Regions from separate parts of the Mesorhizobium sp. NZP2234 genome, predicted to be linked through region 1. Evidence: predicted binding sites of a transcription regulator. Region 1 holds the regulator's gene; each other region holds the start of a gene.
The links. The regulator LexA, encoded in region 1, represses DNA repair genes until DNA is damaged. The targets are predictions, from matches to a motif close to TGTTCNNNNTGTGTTCNG.

Region 2: the regulator LexA is predicted to act here: its motif matches at 1,907-1,924, upstream of EB230_RS24985 (sel1 repeat family protein).
Region 3: the regulator LexA is predicted to act here: its motif matches at 4,127-4,144, upstream of EB230_RS05020 (metallopeptidase family protein).

The regions. Positions count from the first base shown of each region.
Region 1 is NZ_CP033364.1:4,083,866-4,089,989, forward strand. It holds gene EB230_RS20125 (ComEC/Rec2 family competence protein) at 1-2,448, shown strand, start outside; gene lexA (transcriptional repressor LexA) at 2,442-3,179, opposite strand; gene EB230_RS20135 (GntR family transcriptional regulator) at 3,532-4,305, opposite strand; gene EB230_RS20140 (ABC transporter substrate-binding protein) at 4,460-5,446, shown strand; gene EB230_RS20145 (ABC transporter ATP-binding protein) at 5,504-6,124, shown strand, end outside.
Region 2 is NZ_CP033364.1:5,032,759-5,038,882, reverse strand. It holds gene EB230_RS25005 (AMP nucleosidase) at 1-534, opposite strand, end outside; gene EB230_RS25000 (hypothetical protein) at 651-845, opposite strand; gene EB230_RS24995 (hypothetical protein) at 886-1,044, opposite strand; gene EB230_RS24990 (DUF2147 domain-containing protein) at 1,267-1,608, opposite strand; gene EB230_RS24985 (sel1 repeat family protein) at 2,047-2,313, shown strand; gene EB230_RS24980 (branched-chain amino acid ABC transporter substrate-binding protein) at 2,750-3,871, shown strand; gene EB230_RS24975 (acetyl/propionyl/methylcrotonyl-CoA carboxylase subunit alpha) at 3,950-5,932, opposite strand; gene EB230_RS24970 (hypothetical protein) at 5,982-6,124, opposite strand, start outside.
Region 3 is NZ_CP033364.1:1,056,575-1,062,698, reverse strand. It holds gene EB230_RS05045 (response regulator transcription factor) at 1-284, opposite strand, end outside; gene EB230_RS05040 (DUF4173 domain-containing protein) at 288-1,835, opposite strand; gene EB230_RS05035 (hypothetical protein) at 1,832-2,026, opposite strand; gene EB230_RS05030 (CoA ester lyase) at 2,430-3,311, shown strand; gene EB230_RS05025 (DUF1737 domain-containing protein) at 3,348-3,554, shown strand; gene EB230_RS05020 (metallopeptidase family protein) at 3,573-3,995, opposite strand; gene EB230_RS32545 (hypothetical protein) at 4,168-5,205, shown strand; gene EB230_RS05015 (DUF6504 family protein) at 5,147-6,124, shown strand, end outside.

The DNA.
Region 1 (6,124 bases):
GGACGTGGCCGGGGCTCGGATCAGGGCGAGGACGCTGTGGTTGGCGTCAGCGAACGCTCCCTGTTTGCGATCCCGCCGCCGGCCTCGCTGCCGCCATCTCCTCTCGTTCCCGGCTCCGGCAGCCAACCTTTGCCAGCGGGTACCCCAGCACAAATTCCGCCCGCCACTGGCAGGATTGCGCGTATCGGGCGGCAAATTGGCCAGGCCTCCTTGCCTCGCCTGCGCCACGGTGTGACGACGGCAGCGGAGCTGGAACTTGACCGAGGCATCGCCTTCCTGCTGGTGCCGGTCTGCCTGGCCGCTGGTGCGATCGGCTATTACGCGCTGGCGGCGGAGCCTGACTTTGCAAAGCCTGTGGCGATCGTCGTGCTGATGGCGATCTGTGCGCTTGTCTCGCGCTCCTGGCCGAGAACCCATCTGGCCTTCATGGCGGCATTGTTGTGCGCGTTGGGCCTGCTTGCCGCCAAGGTCGAGACCTGGCGGGCTGGCACCCGGATGCTGGGTTCGGAAATCTCGACGCAAGTGACCGGCCGTGTCGTCTCGCTCGACCGCATGGAGACCGGCCGCATCCGATTGACCATAGATGTGACGTCGACGGCCCGGCCAAAACTGCGTTACGCGCCGGAAAGGGTCCGGCTCTCGGCGCGCAAGATACCTGACGACATGATAGCCGGCTCGCTGATATCGGGCTATGCGAAGCTGCTGCCGCCGACAGGTCCGGTGCGGCCGGACAGCTACGATTTCTCGTTCGACAGCTACTTTGCCGGCATCGGTGGCAGCGGCTTCTTCCTTGGCAATCCAAGAATCATCTCCGCCGACGACAATGAGATGCCCCTGTCGGCCCGCCTGTTTTCAGGGATAGAAAATGCGCGCGAAGCCATCGCCGACCACATCAGGGGCGTTGTTGGCGGCGCCGAAGGCGAGATCGCGGCAGCGCTGATCGTTGGCGTGCGCGCCGGCATTCCCGATGAAATCAACGAATCAATGCGGCGCACCGGCATCTATCACATCATCTCCATTTCCGGACTGCATATGGCGCTGGTCGCCGGCACCATCATGGGGCTGTTGCGCGGTGCCTTCGCGCTGTTCCCGGATTTTTCCGCGCGTCGGTCGGTGAAGAAATACGCGGCCGCCGTGGCACTGTTGTCGATCGCCGCCTACCTCATCATCTCAGGCGTGGTCGTTGCCGCCGAGCGCAGCTTCATCATGCTGGCGGTAATGTTGATTGCCGTATTGTTCGATCGCGCCGCGCTGACCATGCGCAACCTCGCCATCTCGGCAATCGCCGTCATCGTGGTGTCGCCGCACGAGGTGGTCGGTCCAAGTTTCCAGATGTCTTTCGCCGCGACCGCCGCGCTGGTCGGCGCCTATGCCGGCTGGGCGGATCACCGTGCGGGAAAGGCAAGACCGCCGCCGCCAAAGCGGTCCCTGCCGGGCTTTCTCACGCGAAAATTCCTGCTGGCGACGGGCGGGTTGGCGATGACCTCCATCACTGCCGGCTGCGCCACGGCGCTGTTTGCCATCTGGCATTTCCAGCGTGTGTCACCGCTCAGCCTGTTCGCCAATCTCGCCGTCATGCCGATCGTTTCTCTGATTGTCATGCCTTTCGCTGTTCTCAGTTCTCTTGCGATGCCCTTTGGTGCCGATGGTCCCTTTCTCTACGTGATGGGCAAGGGGCTGACGGCCATGATCGCCATATCGGCGTGGATATCGGAACGCTCCCCCGTCGATGCGATCGGGCTGATTTCACAGCACTCGGTGCTGCTGGTGACGATCGCACTGGTCATCGCAACGATGGCGACGACATGGCTGCGGCTCGCGGCAGTGCCATTCGCGCTCGCCGGCCTGTTGACGGTGTCGGATACGCGCACGCCGGATGTGCTGATCTCGGAAGACGCGCGCCTGGTCGCGGTGCCGATCGGCGGTGGCGAACTCGCGGTCAGCCGGGCTCGCCCGAACGAATTCACCGTCGACAATTGGAAACGCGCGCTGGTCTCCGAAACAATTGTCGCACCGGAGATGTTCAACAAGGCAGAGGGACAATTCGATATTGCCGATGCCGTCAATCTGCCGCCAGGGGCGCCGTTTTATTGCACGGAGGGCATCTGTCTCGCCCGGCATCCGTCTGGCGCGATCATCGCGCATGTCGAAGACCGCAAGGCTACCTGGAAGGCCTGCGGCTTCGCCGACCTGATCGTTGTCAATGACGCGACGGGCTACGATGCCTGCCACAACCCGCTGGTTCTCGTCGTCACCAAACGGCAACTTGCACGCAAGGGCAGTGCCGCCGTCTTCTTCGACCGCCAATCGGCGACCAGTCCGCCAATCATCAGCTTCGCCGTGGACGGACCGTATCGACCCTGGCACGCGCAACGAAAGTTTTCGCGCGAGGCGAGGGGACTGCCGCCCTATCAAAAACCCGAAACGCCGGCCGCTCCTGCTCAGTAGCGCCTGATCAGCCCGACCAGCTTGCCTTGCACCTTGACCCTGTCCGGCCCGAAAATTCGCGTCTCGTAGGCCGGGTTGGCGGCTTCAAGGGCAATCGAAGCGCCCTTGCGGCGGAATCGCTTCAAGGTCGCTTCCTCCTCGTCTACCAGCGCCACGACGATCTCGCCCGGGCTCGCCGTATCGGCGTTGCGGATAATGACCGTGTCGCCATCGAAGATGCCGGCCTCGATCATCGAATCGCCCTTGACCTCCAGCGCATAGTGTTCGCCACCCATGATCATGTCCGGCGGCACCGAGATCGAATGCGTCTGATGCTGGATGGCATCGATCGGCACACCGGCGGCGATACGGCCCATCACCGGGATCGACACGGCGGCGACCGCGTCGTCGTCATTCCCGGCAAAGGGCAAGCGTGACGGCGCCGGCTTGATCTGGCGGCCAACGCCGCCCTGACCAAGACTGCCTTGAATGACGCTAGGCGAGAATTTCTTTGCCGCGTTGAGGCCTGGCGCGATCGAATCCGGCAGCCGCAGCACTTCCAATGCCCGCGCCCGGTTGGGCAGCCGGCGGATGAAGCCGCGTTCCTCGAGCGCCGTGATCAGGCGATGGATCCCTGACTTGGAGGCGAGATCGAGCGCTTCCTTCATCTCGTCAAAGGAGGGTGGGATACCGCTTTCCTTCAGCCGTTCATGAATGAACATCAGAAGTTCATGTTGCTTGCGCGTCAGCATGGCGCCCCCCAGGCATTGAACGAAGGGTGTGAATCGGAATCGAAAAACAAACCCAGAACAAACACTATCTGTTCCAGTTGTGTTCCGCAACTGTTTAAAGTTTAGTGAACTTGTTAAGACATCTGAAATTATCCGCCGCCGGCAGTGCGCAGCGATCGACCGCCTTCGCCGCCAACGCGGGCATTGAAATCATTTTGGTTAATCGCCTGTGGCCTACCTCTTGATGGACCTTGGCATCGGTTTCTCAACGGCGTCCAGAGGCTGGATTTGCGTCGCTGGTCGATCCATTCCTGGCGGAACGAAACGAAATCAAAACGCCAACGATCATGCCTCAAGAGCAAGAACGCTGAAGTCATCCCGAAATTGCCTTCAGGCTGCCGGCGCGTGCGGTATAATTGTTCGCGCCGCTGTCCTCGCTGTGAACGTAGACATGCAGCGTGTAGCCGATATGCGCCGTCATCAGCGCTTTCGCCCGCTCGACATCGCGATCGAGGGCCGCTTCCATGATCGCGGTGTGATGCTCGATCGCGATCGCCTCGCGCAGGGCGTCCATTGCCTCGCCATAGCCATGCTTGAGGCCGGCCGCCGCCCGCAATGTCGGCGCCAGTCCGAGAAAACGATGATGCCGCCGCAACTGATCGGCGATTGTCGAGCGGAAGCGCAACAGCCAGTTGGACGTCGCGGCACTCAGCAATGCCGCGTGAAAGGCCTCGTGGCTCTCGTCCCATTGGTCGACCGCGTCGTCAGAGGGGTCGTCGACCGCGGTCTTGCAGCGGGAGAGGCGGTAGTGAGCGGTGACAACCGCGTCCTCCCATTCCCTGCCGCCTTTCCCGATCGATTCCAGGAACAGCGGCATCTCCACAACCATCCTTGCGCGAGCCAGGTCCTCGAGTTCGGCCCGCGACACTGGAGCCACGGCAAAGCCGCGATTGCTGATGGCCGTAACCAGGCGCTCAGCCTCAAGCCGAGACAAGGCTTCACGCAGCGGTGTCCAGCCGACGCCGTATTGACCGCGCAGCGCGCTCAGCTTGAGCGGCGCGCCCGGCATGAGGCGTGTGGTCAGGATATCGCGCCGCAGCAACTGATAGGCAGCCTCGGTTTTCGTGGAGTTGTTCTGATCCTGCATCGCGATCCGTCCATCGTCGGGCATGTGGAAATTATATATGATGGTGGCCCATGGCAAGAATTATATATAATGTTTGACAGGTGACGACGGACTGACCATGATCGCCGCAGTTGCCGTCCCGATGAGCGGCGCTGATCAAATCTGGGAGGAAATGATGTTGAAGTCGAAATCCGCTTGGCTGTCGGGATTGGCCCTGGCAGGCGCATTGATGGTCAGCGCGGGGAGTGCCGCCGCCGACCAGATTCGCATCGGCATCGCCAATTTCGGCGAGCATCCGCAGCTCAACGCCGCCATAGCCGGGTTCAAGAAAGCGCTGACGGACAATGGCTTTGTCGAGGGCAAGGATGTCGTCTACACGGAGAGCCATACCAATTTCGATGCATCGCTAGTCCCGCAGATGATCGCCAAGCTGCAGGCGGAGCAGCCCAAGCTGATCTACACCATCACCACCCCGGTCTCGCAGATCGCCAAGAAGGCGCTTGCCGGTTCCGGTATTCCGATCGTCTTTGCCGCTGTCACCGATCCGGTCGCGGCCAAGCTGGTGCCGTCGTGGGACGCCGGAGACGAAGGCATGACGGGCGCCAGCGATCTGCAGGATGTCGCCGCTGTCATGGCCTTCACCAAGAAGCTGCTGCCGAATGCCAAGCGCTTCGGCGTCCCTTACAATCCTGGCGAGGCCAATGACGTTGCCTTGGTCGAGAAGATCAAGGCGGCCGCACCGGCGGCCGGTTTCGAGGTCGTGGAAGTCGGCATCGACAACGTCAATGACATCCAGCAGCGCATCGCCGCGCTCGCCGGCAAGGCAGACGTGATCTACGGCCCGGCTTCAAACCTGATCCAGCCGGCGATCGCCGCTGTCTCCGCGGCCGCTCGCCAGGCCGGAATCCCAATCGTCAACTCCGATGACAGCGCGGTCCGCAACGGCACGGTGCCGGCAAGCTTCGCGGTCAATTACACCCAGGTCGGCGTCAACGCCGGCAACATCGCCGCCGAAATCCTCAAGGGCAAGGATCCCAAGACGATCGCGCCGTCGCGCCCTGCCTACAAGGATCACATGGCAACGATTTCCCGCAAGGCGATGGCCGCGTTCGGCATGGAGATACCGGCGTCGATGGCCGACTGCGGCTGCATCGTCGACTGACATCGGCACTGAAGGATGACGGCGTCGGCGCCGTCATCCTGAGGTCAGGGAGGAACGATGCTCGAGATCCGATCCGCGTGCAAAGTATTCTACAAGGGCCAGGCCGATGAGAAGATCGCGCTGGACGGTCTCAGCCTGTCGCTGGCCACGGGCGAGTTCGGCATCGTCATCGGCTCCAACGGAGCCGGCAAGAGCAGCATGCTCAATGCCATTTCCGGAGCTCTTGTCCTGGATTCCGGCAGGATCCTGATCAATGGCGCCGACGTCACGGCCATGCCGGTGTACAAACGTGCCGCAAGATTGGCACGCGTCTTCCAGGATCCGATGCGCGGCACAGCCGCCAGCATGACGGTGGCGGAGAACATGCTGCTGGCCGACCTGCGCAGCCAAAAACGCACGCTGCGGCAAGGGCTGAACGCTACGCGGCTTGCATCCTACAAGGAGCGCCTGTCGATATTGGGCCTCGGCCTTGAAAATCGCCTCGATACCCGTGTCGACCTGCTCTCGGGCGGGCAGCGACAGTCGCTCTCGCTGATCATGGCCGTGGGCGGATCGCCGGACTTGCTGTTGCTCGACGAACATACGGCCGCGCTCGACCCGCGCACGGCCGAGATCGTCATGCAGGCGACGGTGCGGGCCGTCAACGCGCTGAAGCTGACGACCCTGATGGTGACCCAC
Region 2 (6,124 bases), 950 kb from region 1:
CGCCGTGAATGGGGCTAGCGGTCTTGGTTCGCCGAAGGCCACTTCGAACGTGCCGTTGGCGATCTGATCGTCGGTGCCGTCGAGATCTGGCACGTCGAACAGGTCGCGGATCGGCCGCTTGATGCGCTCCGCGGCGGCGCCGTCGACGTAAGTTCCCTCCAGGAAGGCGAAATGCAGTGGGATGGGAGTGGTCGATTCCGAAACCGTGACTGCCACGCCATGGTTGCGCATGATCAGGCGCAATTGTTCGATCAGGTAGTTCTCGAACAAGTGCGGCTGTGTGATCGTGGTGGCGAAATGGCCGGGCGTCGGCATGTGGCCGTAGGCTTGGCGCGAGTCGACCTGGGTGAACGAACTCGTGGTGACGCCGATCTCGGGATAGAAGGCGCGGTAGCGCTTGCTGCTGTCGCCGCCGGCGGCCAGGGCGGCGAAGGAATCGCGCAGGAACTTGGTGTTGCGGTCATAAAGCAGTTGCAGTGCCGCGACCGCTTTGGCGGCATTGTCGAAGCTTTGCCGGCCAAAAGGCTCCGGCATGACGACAGATTCGATGGCTTGAGGGTAGATTCGCTTTTCCATGGCTCAATATAGAGACTCGGACGAGCGGTTGGGAGGGGTGTCGCCGTCGAAGGCGCACAAAGCGCCGTTTTTCTTTATCCCCGCTGCAGACTGACCAGCAGCACGAAGCCGACGCCAGACTTCTTCAGGGCCGGAGCCTCGATCGTCGAGCCGGCATCGGCGCGCATCATCGGCACGGCCAGGACCGGAGCGGCCAGGACCATCAGGATAAGCGCCGCCCGCGGCAGAAGCCGAAGGGTCTTGAGAGCGTTGGCGGCGATGCGGTTCATGATGTCTGAGCTTTTCTTTTCGAGGTCTGGTTTCTTTGGTTCAGTTGCGAAGGTGGGTGGGGCAGGCGAAGCGGCATGTCCTGGAACTGGCTTCGTCCCAGGAGCGAGGGGAACGGCCCGCTTCGGCGACGAGGATGGCGAAGAACATTCCAAACAGGCTCATCAGCAGGCAGACGATGGTGAAGCGGCGAGCAAGCATCGGGTGGTGTCTCCTTCAACACGCGGGAGAATGCGCCAACGCCTCTGAACCGGCTCTGATGCCGACGTTCATCTGCGGTTCAAAATGATTGACGATCTGATCCGGTCGCCGCCGGCCTGATATGGCCATCGGCGGCAGGGCAATAGCACCGGTGCTTGGCTGGCGATGAAACGAAAACGGGGCCCGCCAGGCCCCGTCATCATGTCGCAAGGATATGGTCGATCAGAGCTTGTGCCAGGTCTGGCTCTTGCAGATCAGGCCGCCGAGCACGCAACCGCTCATCTTGAGCGAGGTGCCCGACAATGTCGCCTTGCCCGAATAGGTCTTGTCGTTTGCCGGGTCGGTGATGCTGCCGGCATATTTGTTGTCGCCCGCCGCCTTGAGCGAGCCGATGGTCTTGCCGGCATATTTGCCCGACTTGAGCGTGATCGAAAACGAGCCACTGCCTGAAATGGCCGCGGTGTCGCCGGCTTGCGTCTTCCAGTTGCCCTCGATCGGATCGGCCCACGCCGTTCCCACCATGATCACTGTGGCTGCAAGGGCCAGGCTCACTTTTCGAAACATCTCTTCCTCCCTTTGGATGGCCGGCCGGATGCTCCGCCTCGCCGGTGTGCCGCTTACGCAAACGTAAGCTAATCCAGCTCCCGCCAAAACAAAAGCGGTGCCGCAGCGGAAGACTTTGGGATTCTGAAGGCGCCTGAATTCGCCTCGTCGCGGAGGAAATGAAAACGACCTGCGCATCGTGTTTGTTTCCCGTGGTTAGCGGAGTGTTGATTCAAGCCTGGAAAATTTTCGTCAAATTTAGCGAAAATCGGCTGAAACACTGGCTTCGTATCCTTAACGAATTTCCGCGTTTACCTCTTGTTTTAGCTTTGTTTTCCTCAAATTAAGCACGCCATTTAACGACGGATTCAAGCCTGACCGGCATTCTCGAAAGCATCGAAAGAGCGGCCCGGACAAGACAAACGGAGGCAGCTCTCGGGAGCCAGACAGGGGACTAAAATGGCACGTTTTGAAATGCTTGAAGCAGGTTTCGGCGCCATGGGGGCAACTGCCCAGGCCGACATCCTTTTCGAACTGGGCATGATGTATGCGACCGGCCGCGACTGCGAGACCGACGTCGTTGCCGCCCACAAATGGTTCAACATCGCTGCCATCAAGGGTTCGGCCCGCGCCGCGGAACTGCGCTCGGAACTGTCGGCGGCGATGTCGAAGGTCGAGATTGCCAAGGCGCTGCGCGAAGCCCGCGAATGGATGACCATGCACTAGGTTTCCGACAGACGGAAAGCTCGGGTCCAGATCGCTCAAAGACGGTCGGGCCACAACAGGGACAAGGCTGCGCAGACGGCCAGGCCACAGGCCAACAACAAGAATGCGGCAGGCGAATAGGTCAAGCCGTACGACTGACCATGATCCCGGAAAGCGGAATCCGGTTTTCGGACAAGATCATGGTCAACAGGAAAGACAGGGACGGCCAAGTTGGGGTTCGCGGCGTGGGGGCGCTGGGGAAACAGCCCGACAGGCAAAAAAGCCATGACCGGCCGGAACAAGGCTGGCGTGGCTTTTTTGCGTGGATGAGGCCTCCCAGGCCCAATCGAGCGGCGTCAATGCGCCTAGACAGGCCCGATGAAGGATGAAATTGTCCCGCCTCTCTGGAAGAAGCGCGGCCGGGGCGGCCGCGCGTGAGTGGAGGAGTTCTATTGCAATGAAAAAAATGAGTATTTTGAGCGCGGCCATTTTCGGCCTGATGATGAGTGCGCCGGTCGCATTCGCCGACGACATCACCGTTTCGGTGGTCGGCCCGATGACGGGACAGCTCGCAACCATTGGCGATCAGTTCAAGCAGGGCGCAAAGGCCGCCGCCGATGCCATCAATGCGGCGGGCGGCGTCAACGGTTCGATGATCAAGCTCGACATCGAGGATGACCAGTGCGATCCCAAACAGGCAGTGTCGGTCGCCAACCGCATCGTCGCCAACGGCGTCAAGTTCATCGATGGGCATGCCTGCTCGGGCTCGAGCATTCCGGCTTCGGCCGTCTATGCCGAAGCCGGCGCGCTGATGATGAGCCCGGCTTCCTCGAACCCGGTGCTGACCGACGCGGCCGCCAAGGCCGGCTGGCCGACGATCATGCGCCTCTATACGCGTGACGATGCACAGGGCGCCTTCATCGGCCCGTGGATCGCCAAGAAGTATGCCGGCAAGAACGTCGTCATCCTGCACGACAAGAGCGCCTATGGCCAGGGCGTGGCTGACGCTGTCAGGGCAACCATGAACACCGGTGGCCTGAAGGAAGTCTACTACGACGCCATCAATCCCGGCGAGAAGGACTATTCCGCGCTTGTCACCAAGCTCAAGGATCTCAAGGCCGACGTCGTCTATTTCGGCGGCTACCATCCTGAAGCCGGCCTGATCCTGCGCCAGTCGGCCGAACAGAACCTTAAGTTCCAGCTGATCATGCCGGATTCGATCGCCTCGCCGGAATTCTGGCAGGTTGCTGGCCCGGCTGGCGAAGGCACCATGTTCGTCTTCCCGTCGGATCCGCAGGCAAAGCCGGAGGCCAAGGCGGCCGTCGAGAAGATCAAGGCCGGCGGCTTCGTGCCGGAAGGCTTCACGCTGTTCTCCTACGCCGTGGTCCAGGCTTTCGCCGAAGGCATCAAGCGTGCCGGCAGCGACGATCCGGCCAAGGTTGCCGAAGCGTTGAAGAACGGCACGCCGATCAGCACCGTTGTCGGCGACGTGACCTTCGACGAGAAGGGCGACCTCAAGAACGCCAGCTACGACATCAACCAGTGGCATGACGGCAAGTACGCGCCGATCGCGCAGTAATCCAAGGCGATAATCCAGAGAAATGGCCGGGCTCGCCCCGGCCATTTTGTTTTTGTGGTCGGCGATGCGCGCCGTCTATCAGCCTGCGGCAGCGGTCGAGGCGGTCTGCTCCTCGACGAACCGCACCAGCACCGTCCCGTCGGTGACCTGCGCACCTTCCGTGGCGATTTCGGCGACCACTCCGTCATGCGGGGCCGCGATGGTGTGCTCCATCTTCATCGCCTCGAGAATCAGGAGAGCTTGTCCCTTGATCACCGTATCGCCCTTCGCCGCGCGCACCAGCTTGACCAGACCCGGCATCGGCGCGCGCAAGCTGCCCGAGGCGGCGGCCGCGTCATCGCTTCTGGCCAAGGGATCCGGCACCGCGAAAGTGTAGCCGATGGCGCCTTCGAAAACAGTGATGTGGCCTGGCCAGCGGGCGAGGCGTGGGGCGGCGCGAAAATCATGCGAATTGGCGCTGTCATAGGGCGCGCCGAGCGCCACCTGGAAACGCCCGTCCGGCCGCACGGAAAGCTTTGCCAGAATATCGTCCTCACCGAACTTCAGCCGCGTGCGCCGCGCCACGCCGTGGAAATGCGCATAGCCGGAAAGCGACGACCATGGATCGTTCGATGGCCGCAATAGTCCTTCACCGGACGCGGCAAGGGCTGCTGCCGAGATGATTTCGCCGGTCGGCGGCGCGACCTCGGTCAGTGCCGACTGATGTCTGCCGATCAGGCCGGTGTCGACGTCGCCAGCGCAAAAATCCGGATCGGCGGCGAGAGCGGCAAGAAAGGCGGTGTTGACGGTGGAGCCGGCGATTTCGGTCTGCGACAGCGCTGTGCCGAGTGCTTCCAGCGCGGCTTGCCTGTCCTTTGCATGGATGACCAGCTTCGCGATCATCGGGTCGTAGTAGGGTGAGATGGCATCGCCGGCCCGCACACCGGTCTCGATGCGCATCGTGGCCGCGTTGGGCGCTGTTTCGGGAAATTTCAGATGATGCAGCGTACCCGTAGCCGGCAGGAACCCCTTTGCCGCGTCTTCCGCATAGATGCGCGCCTCGAAGGCATGGCCGGCAAGCGCGATCTCGCTCTGCGACCTGGGCAGCTTTTCGCCGCTGGCGACCCGCAACTGCCACTCGACCAGATCGGTGCCGGTGACCATTTCGGTGACGGGATGCTCGACCTGCAGGCGGGTGTTCATTTCCATGAACCAGAAGCGGTCGGCCTTGAGGCCCTGCGAGGCATCGACGATGAATTCGATGGTGCCGGCGCCGGAATAGTTGATCGCCTTCGCGGCCTTCACTGCCGCCTCTGTCATCGCCTTGCGCAAAGCCGGCGTCATGCCGGGGGCGGGTGCTTCCTCTATCACCTTCTGGTGGCGGCGTTGTGCCGAACAGTCGCGTTCATAGAGGTGCACGGCATTGCCGAAATTGTCGCCGAAGACCTGCACTTCGATGTGCCGGGGTTTGTCGACATATTTCTCGACCAGTACGCGGTCGTCGCCAAAAGCAGCCTTTGCTTCACGCCGGGCGCTGGACAGCGCCTCGGAAAAATCATCGGGATGCTCGACCCGCCGCATGCCCTTGCCGCCGCCGCCGGCACGCGCCTTGATCAGCACGGGATAACCGATCTCGCGCGCCTTGGACGCAAGCAGCACGATCTCCTGCGCCTCGCCATGATAACCCGGAACGACAGGAACGCCGGCTTTCTCCATCAGCCGCTTGGCGGCGTCCTTCAGTCCCATGGCGCGGATCGAGGCCGCCGACGGGCCGATGAAGGTGAGCCCCGCCGCCACCACCTGGTCGACGAAATCGGGATTTTCCGACAGGAAGCCGTAACCGGGATGGATGGCCTGCGCCCCGGTCGAAAGAGCCGCCGCGACAATCCTGTCGCCGCGCAGATAGCTCTCGCCGACAGGCGAAGGGCCGATATGGACAGCCTCGTCGGCCATCTCGACATGCAGGGATTTCGCGTCGGCGTCCGAATAGACGGCGACGGTGTGCACGCCGAGCTTGCGGGCGGTGCGGATCACACGGCATGCGATCTCGCCCCGATTGGCGATCAGGATCTTGGCGAACATGGAGCCTCCCGGGTTAGTGGCGGGCGGCGCCATTCTGGCAGGCGCCGGCCTATTTCGAAGCGGCGAGACTGCAGGCGCCGGCGACGGTCACCTTGTATTTGCTCTTGCTGGCCTGACAGGATTTCAGTGCCAGTTCCTCGGCCGCCTTCTGTGACGGTGCATTTAGCTTCACGCCACAAATGAAGTACTCGC
Region 3 (6,124 bases), 3.0 Mb from region 1:
CCCATTTCGAGACCGAGGATGCGGTCGATCTCTTCGTCTCGCGCGGACAGGAACAGCACCGGCACATCGGATCGCTGCCTGAGCCGCCGGCAGACCTCCAGCCCGTCCATCTCGGGCATGCCGATGTCGAGCACGATGAGGTCGGGCGGATGCCGTTCGACCGCCTGCAGGGCGGCGGCGCCATCGGAAACGGCTGAAGTCTTCATGCCGGCCTTTTCCAGCGCGAAGCAGATCACTTCGCGGATATGCGGATCATCGTCGGCGACGAGGATGTGATGCGGCATTGATCAGCGGCCCGGCAAGGAAGGTTGCGGAGGCTGAGGAAGCACGAGCGACCCCTTGCTGTCGAGATATCGAAGCAGGCGCCAGTCGCGAAAGCTCCAGGCACGCCAGTTCTGCTGGACGGTGCGATACCAGTCTTCGTCACTGGTCCGCAATCCTTCAAGTTCGCGGACAGCGCCCGCGGCAGGCGTTTTGCCCTGATGATCGAAGAAACGATCGAGCGCCGCAAACGCGCCCGGACCGAGCGAGCGCAGATACCAGGCGTCGAGGGGAATGCCCTGGCCGGTCATTTCGAAGGAATGGTCGACATTGTAGTTGGCGATCGCGGCCGCGAAGTTGATGAAGCAGCAGGCATAGAGCATCGCCGATAACGTCAGAAGATTGGCGGACAAGAGCCATTCATTGGATTTTCCAAGCGCGATGCGGGCGATGATGAGCACAAGGCCCGCCGCCACCAGCACCATCCAGACGAAGGCGGCGATGCGCCAGTAGGTCAGCGCGTAGATGCCGACATAGAGGTCGAGCCGCAGGATCGACGAGATGACCAGCATGATGTTCTGCGCCACCCAGACATAGACCAGCCGGCGGATGACGGGATCCCCTGAGGTCTCGCTGCCGGGCCTGAGCGCCGCCAGGACAAAACCGGCTGCAAGCAGCGCCGTGACGATCAGGGGATAGGCGCCGCGATGCGCATAGGCGGCGTAGCTCAACCCGTCGGGAAGCGCTGCCCCGCCCCACAGATAGGTGGCGTCGAGCCCGGTCTGCAGCGCGAACAGGATGTTGAAGACGACGAGCGCGCGCAGGATGGCTGCCTTGCCGAACACCATGTCCTCGACGACGTGCCTGTCCGGGACGGCTGCCGGTTGGGCATCGGCACGGGGATGGTTCGGCCGAGGGGTGCGCCGCCGGAATCGCGGCAGGCGTGGCCGCAGGAAAGCCCAGACGCCGGCGAGCACGAACAGCCAGAAGGCAATCCGGGCCAGCTGGATGAGATCGAGCAGCTTCATCAGGTCGATCAGCGACAGCCAGTGGTCGATGACCGGGTTGGCGGCGCCGAACAGCGCCAGGAAGACAGCGCCCAGCGTCAGCGGCATCACCCAGACCGCGATCGCCGCCAGCCGGATGCGGCGCCCGCCGAACCGGCGCGCGGCCTTGCGCCAGCGGATGAAGTCATTGGCGAACCGGAACGGTGCCGCCAGCCAGAACAGTACGATCTGGCCGGCAATGCGGGCGGCGCGGTGTCGCAAGCGGCCGCTCAGCGAAAGCGCGAACACGACCTGGGCCGCCAGCGCGATCGCTACCGACAGGGCGCTGACGTTTTCAGCGAGCGGAAGCAACGCGACAAGCAAGGCGGCGGACTTGAGCCAGACCCTGCCGTCGCTGAAGGCCGCGGGATGCACCGCCACGACCGCGGCGGCGATCAGGAGGGCGAACAAGAAAACCGTGATGCCGGCGGGCTGGCCATAGAAGAGAAAATCCGCCAGCACGACCAGCAGCACGGCAACGCCGAAGCGGCTGCAATAGCTTGGTGCCGCTGTGAAGAACGATGTCATGAGCTGACCTTCCTAATGGCATCTGGCCTGATGGCATCTGGCCTGATCGCATCCGGCCGCATTGGCGGCGGGCTCTTGCGGACAAAGGGAATGAGGATCGCCGCGGGATTGGCGCGCGGCGGATCGGCCAGCCACCAGCCGTCGCTGCGCAGCCGGTAGGGCAAGGACCAGGTTTTTGCTCGCTTGTGCATGCCCCCCGTCTCGCAGGCCGGTGGGGAAGCGATGCGGCGGATTCGAGGAGCTTTTCCGCAGGCCTGTGCAGTTTTCGTGCAGGGCTCTTTCCTCTCCCTCCGGAGGGGGAGAGGTGGCTCGGCGAAGCCGAGACGGAGTGGGGGAACCACCTGGCAAACGCCGCGAACGGACATAGGAAGGGCGCTAGGCGCAAGCATCGCCTCGCCTAGCACCCAAGGATCGACCCCCACTCCGTCGAGCTTCGCTCGACACCTCTTCCCCGATCGACGGGGGAGAGGAAAGACCGCTTCCGCAACAGCTGCAGAGAACGGAAGGCAAGGGAGCGCAAGCTTTCGCGGTTGGCTCGTGTCAGGTACCGGTCGGACGCTTGCCTCACCCGCCCACAGACGGCATAGATCGAGCATGACAACCGAACCCTACCGCCCGCGCCGCTCGGTGCTCTATGTCCCGGCCTCTAACGACAAGGCACTGGCCAAGATCGCGCAGCTATCCTGCGACGCCGTCATCATCGACCTCGAGGATGCCGTCGCCCCGGCCGACAAGATCGCCGCTCGCGACAAGCTGGCCGGAATTTTCGCCAATCGCCCCGCTAGACGCTGCGAGATGGTGGTGCGCGTCAACGCGCTGGCCAGCGAATGGGGCGCCGACGACCTGCTGGCCGCGGCAAGATTCGAGCCCGACGGCATCCTGTTGTCCAAGGTCGCCACACCGCGCGATATCCTTGAGGTCGGCGACGTGCTCGATGACAATTTTGCCCCCGACAGCGTGAAGCTGTGGGCGATGATCGAGACGCCCAAGGCCATGCTCAACATCGGCGCGATCGCCGAGCTTGGCCGCGATCCGGCCTCACGGCTCAATTGTTTCGTTGCCGGAACGAATGACCTGGCCAAGGACACCGGCGTGCTGGCGACGCCGGACCGGCGTTACCTCGTGCCGTGGCTGATGCAGATGGTGCTGGCCGCGCGCGCCGGCGGTCTCGACATGCTCGACGGCGTGGCCAACGATTTTCGCGACCTCGACGCCTTTGCCCGTGAGTGCGCGGAAGCGGCGGCCATGGGCTTCGATGGCAAGACCCTCATCCATCCGGCCCAGATCGACGCGGCCAACCGCGCCTTCGCGCCGTCGCCGGCGGCGCTGACCGAGGCGCGCCTGGTTAAGGACGCGTTTGCCCTTGCCGAAAACAGCGGCAAGGGCGTGATCGCGCTGAATGGCAGAATGGTCGAGCGGCTGCACCTGGCGCAGGCCGAAAAACTGCTGGCGAAGGCAGCCGCCATCGGCGCATGATCGCGGCCAAGTTCATTCACGACAGGACTTGAGAAAATGAAACTCTACCGCTTTCTGACCGGCCCGGACGACGCCAGCTTCTGCCACAAGGTGACGGCGGCGCTTAACAAGGGCTGGCACCTGTTCGGCTCGCCGACCTATGCCTATGACAAGAAAGCCAAGACCATGCGCTGCGGCCAGGCCGTGGTGAAGGATGTCGACGGCCAGGAATACGGGCCGGACACCAAGCTCAGCGACTGGTAGGGCTTCCTCTCTTCGAGCCTATTCAGCCGCTTCCTCGATCCGCTCCATATCATCGTCCGACAGGCCGAAATGGTGGCCGATCTCGTGGATCAGCACATGGGTGACGATGTCGCCCAGCGTTTCCTCGTTTTCGGCCCAGTAGTCGAGCATGGCACGGCGATAGAGCGTGATGCGGTTCGGGCCTTCGCCGGTCTGCGGGTTCCAGCGCTCGGCAATGCCGCGTCCCTCGAACAGGCCGAGCAGGTCGAACGGCGTTTCCAGCGACAGGTCGTCCATGATTTCGTCGGTCGGGAACTCGGCGATCTGGATGACGATCTCGCCGGTCAGCTTGCGAAACTCCTCCGGCAAATGGGCATAGGCCTCCAGCGCGAGGAACTCCAGCTCCTCCATCGAGGGCGCAAGTTCGCCGTGCCAGGTGCGGGTCTTGTAGATGCGGGCCATGCTTTGTCCTTTGATCCCGGCATATAGGCTTTCGCACCGGTCGAGGCAAATTACAGGGATGAGGCGCGCAGGGATGAGGAATAAATTCCTTGTGACTCTGCTTGACTCTTCAATCGCCCTCTGGAATCTATAGGAACATAACAGGAACAATTGTGAGTGGAAGCTGACCGTCATGGCGATGAGCGCCGTGGCGCGGGAGACTGTTTTTGCCCTGCGCCGCCAGATCGCGAAAATCGAGGGAACGCCGCCCGAGCGCCTGCAGGCGCCGGCTGGCGCGCCGCTTGATGCCGACGCCAGCGCCGATGTCACGTCCAGTGCCGACCTCACGATCGTCCGGCGCGGCCTTGCCGCGGCCTTGCCGGATGCCTTCCTGCCAACCGGCGTCGAGCGCCTCGATGCCGCCCTGAGCGGCGGCTTGCCGAAAGCCGCCTTGAGCGAAATCCATGGCGGGCAAACCCGTGATGCCGGAGCCGTTGCGGGCTTCGCTCTGTCGCTCACCAGCCTGATCCTGAAGCAGGCACACGGGCTGCCGGTGCTGTGGATCGGTACATCGGAGATCTTTGGCGAGGCCGGCTTTCCCTATGCCAGGGGGCTGCATGCCGCGTTCGGCATCGAACCCGGGCAATTGCTGTTTTCCGAGGCGCCCAGGCTCGTCGATGCGTTGTGGGTCGCCGAGGAGGCCGCCAGGATGACGGCACTCGCCGCCGTCATCCTGGAAATTCGCGGCAACCCGCAGCGGCTGGACCTGACCGCGACGCGCCGGCTGCATGCAAGGGCGGCAAGCGCCGGCCGGCCGGTGTTCCTGCTGCGGCAGGCGGCCGAGCCAGAACCGACGGCGGCGCCCGTCCGCCTCATCGTCGCGTCGGCGCCGGCCGTGCCGCGCGCCACGGTCGCCGGGCCGCTCGCCGGTTCGATCGGCCGCCCTGCCTTCACCATTACCATCGGCAAGAGCCGCACGGCCTTGCCAGGACAATTCACACTGGAGTGGAACCCCGATGAACGCGCATTCGACGAAAGAAGAGGCGAGGAAAAACGGGAACGGGCAAAGGATCCTGTCGCTGTGGTTTCCCTACTTGGCAGCCGAAAGGATCCTGCGGCAGCGTCTGGGGCGGTCCTGGCGTTCCCGGCCGTCGTCGGATCATCCGCCACTGGTGGTCAGCCACCGCCAGGGCAACGCGCAACGCATTTCGGCCCTCGACGAGCGGGCTGAGGCGCTGCACCTGAAGCGCGACATGGGCATTGCCGATGCGCGCGCCATGCATCCGTCGATCGACATCGTCGAGGCCGATCCGGAAGCCGACCGCCGCCTGCTCGAAGGCCTTGCCGACTGGTGCGACCGCTACACCCCGCTGGTGGCGCTGGACGGGACGGACGGCCTGTTCCTCGACGTCACCGGCTGCACCCATCTGTTCGGCGGCGAACGCGCCATGCTCGACGACATCCTGTCGCGCTTCTTCCATCAGGGGTTCGATGTCCGCGCCGGCCTTGCCCCGACGCCGGGAGCGGCCTGGGCGGCGGCACGCTTTTGCGGCGACCGCATCGTCGCCGGGGGCGAGGAGGAAGCACTGCTGGCACCCTTGCCGCTCGCCGCATTGCGCATAGCGCCGGAAACCCGCGCCAGCCTGGAGAGCGTCGGCCTGCGCACGGCGGGCGCCGTCATGGCGGCACCGCGCGCGCCGCTCGCCCGCCGCTTCGGCGCCGCCCTGCTGCTGCGCCTCGACCAGGCGCTTGGCCGTCTCGACGAGGCGGTCTCGCCGCGTCTTCCCGTCGCGCCGCTTTCGGTCGAGCGCCATCTCGCCGAGCCCGTCACGCTGATCGAGGACATCGAACGCCTGGTCGGCCTGCTGGCGACGACCTTGAAGACCGATCTCGAGCGCCGTGGCGAGGGCGCCCGGACGCTGGCGCTGCTGCTCTTCCGCGTCGACGGCGCGGTCAGCCGCATTGCTCTGGGTACCTCGCGGCCGATGCGCGATCCCCGGCTGATCCAGAAGCTGTTCCATGAAAGGCTGGCGGCACTCGAGCAAGGTATCGATGCTGGCTATGGCTTCGACCTGGTGCGGCTCTCCGTGCTGGCCGCCGCCGCCTTCGACATGGCGCAGGCCGACCTGACGGGCGACGTGACCGACGAC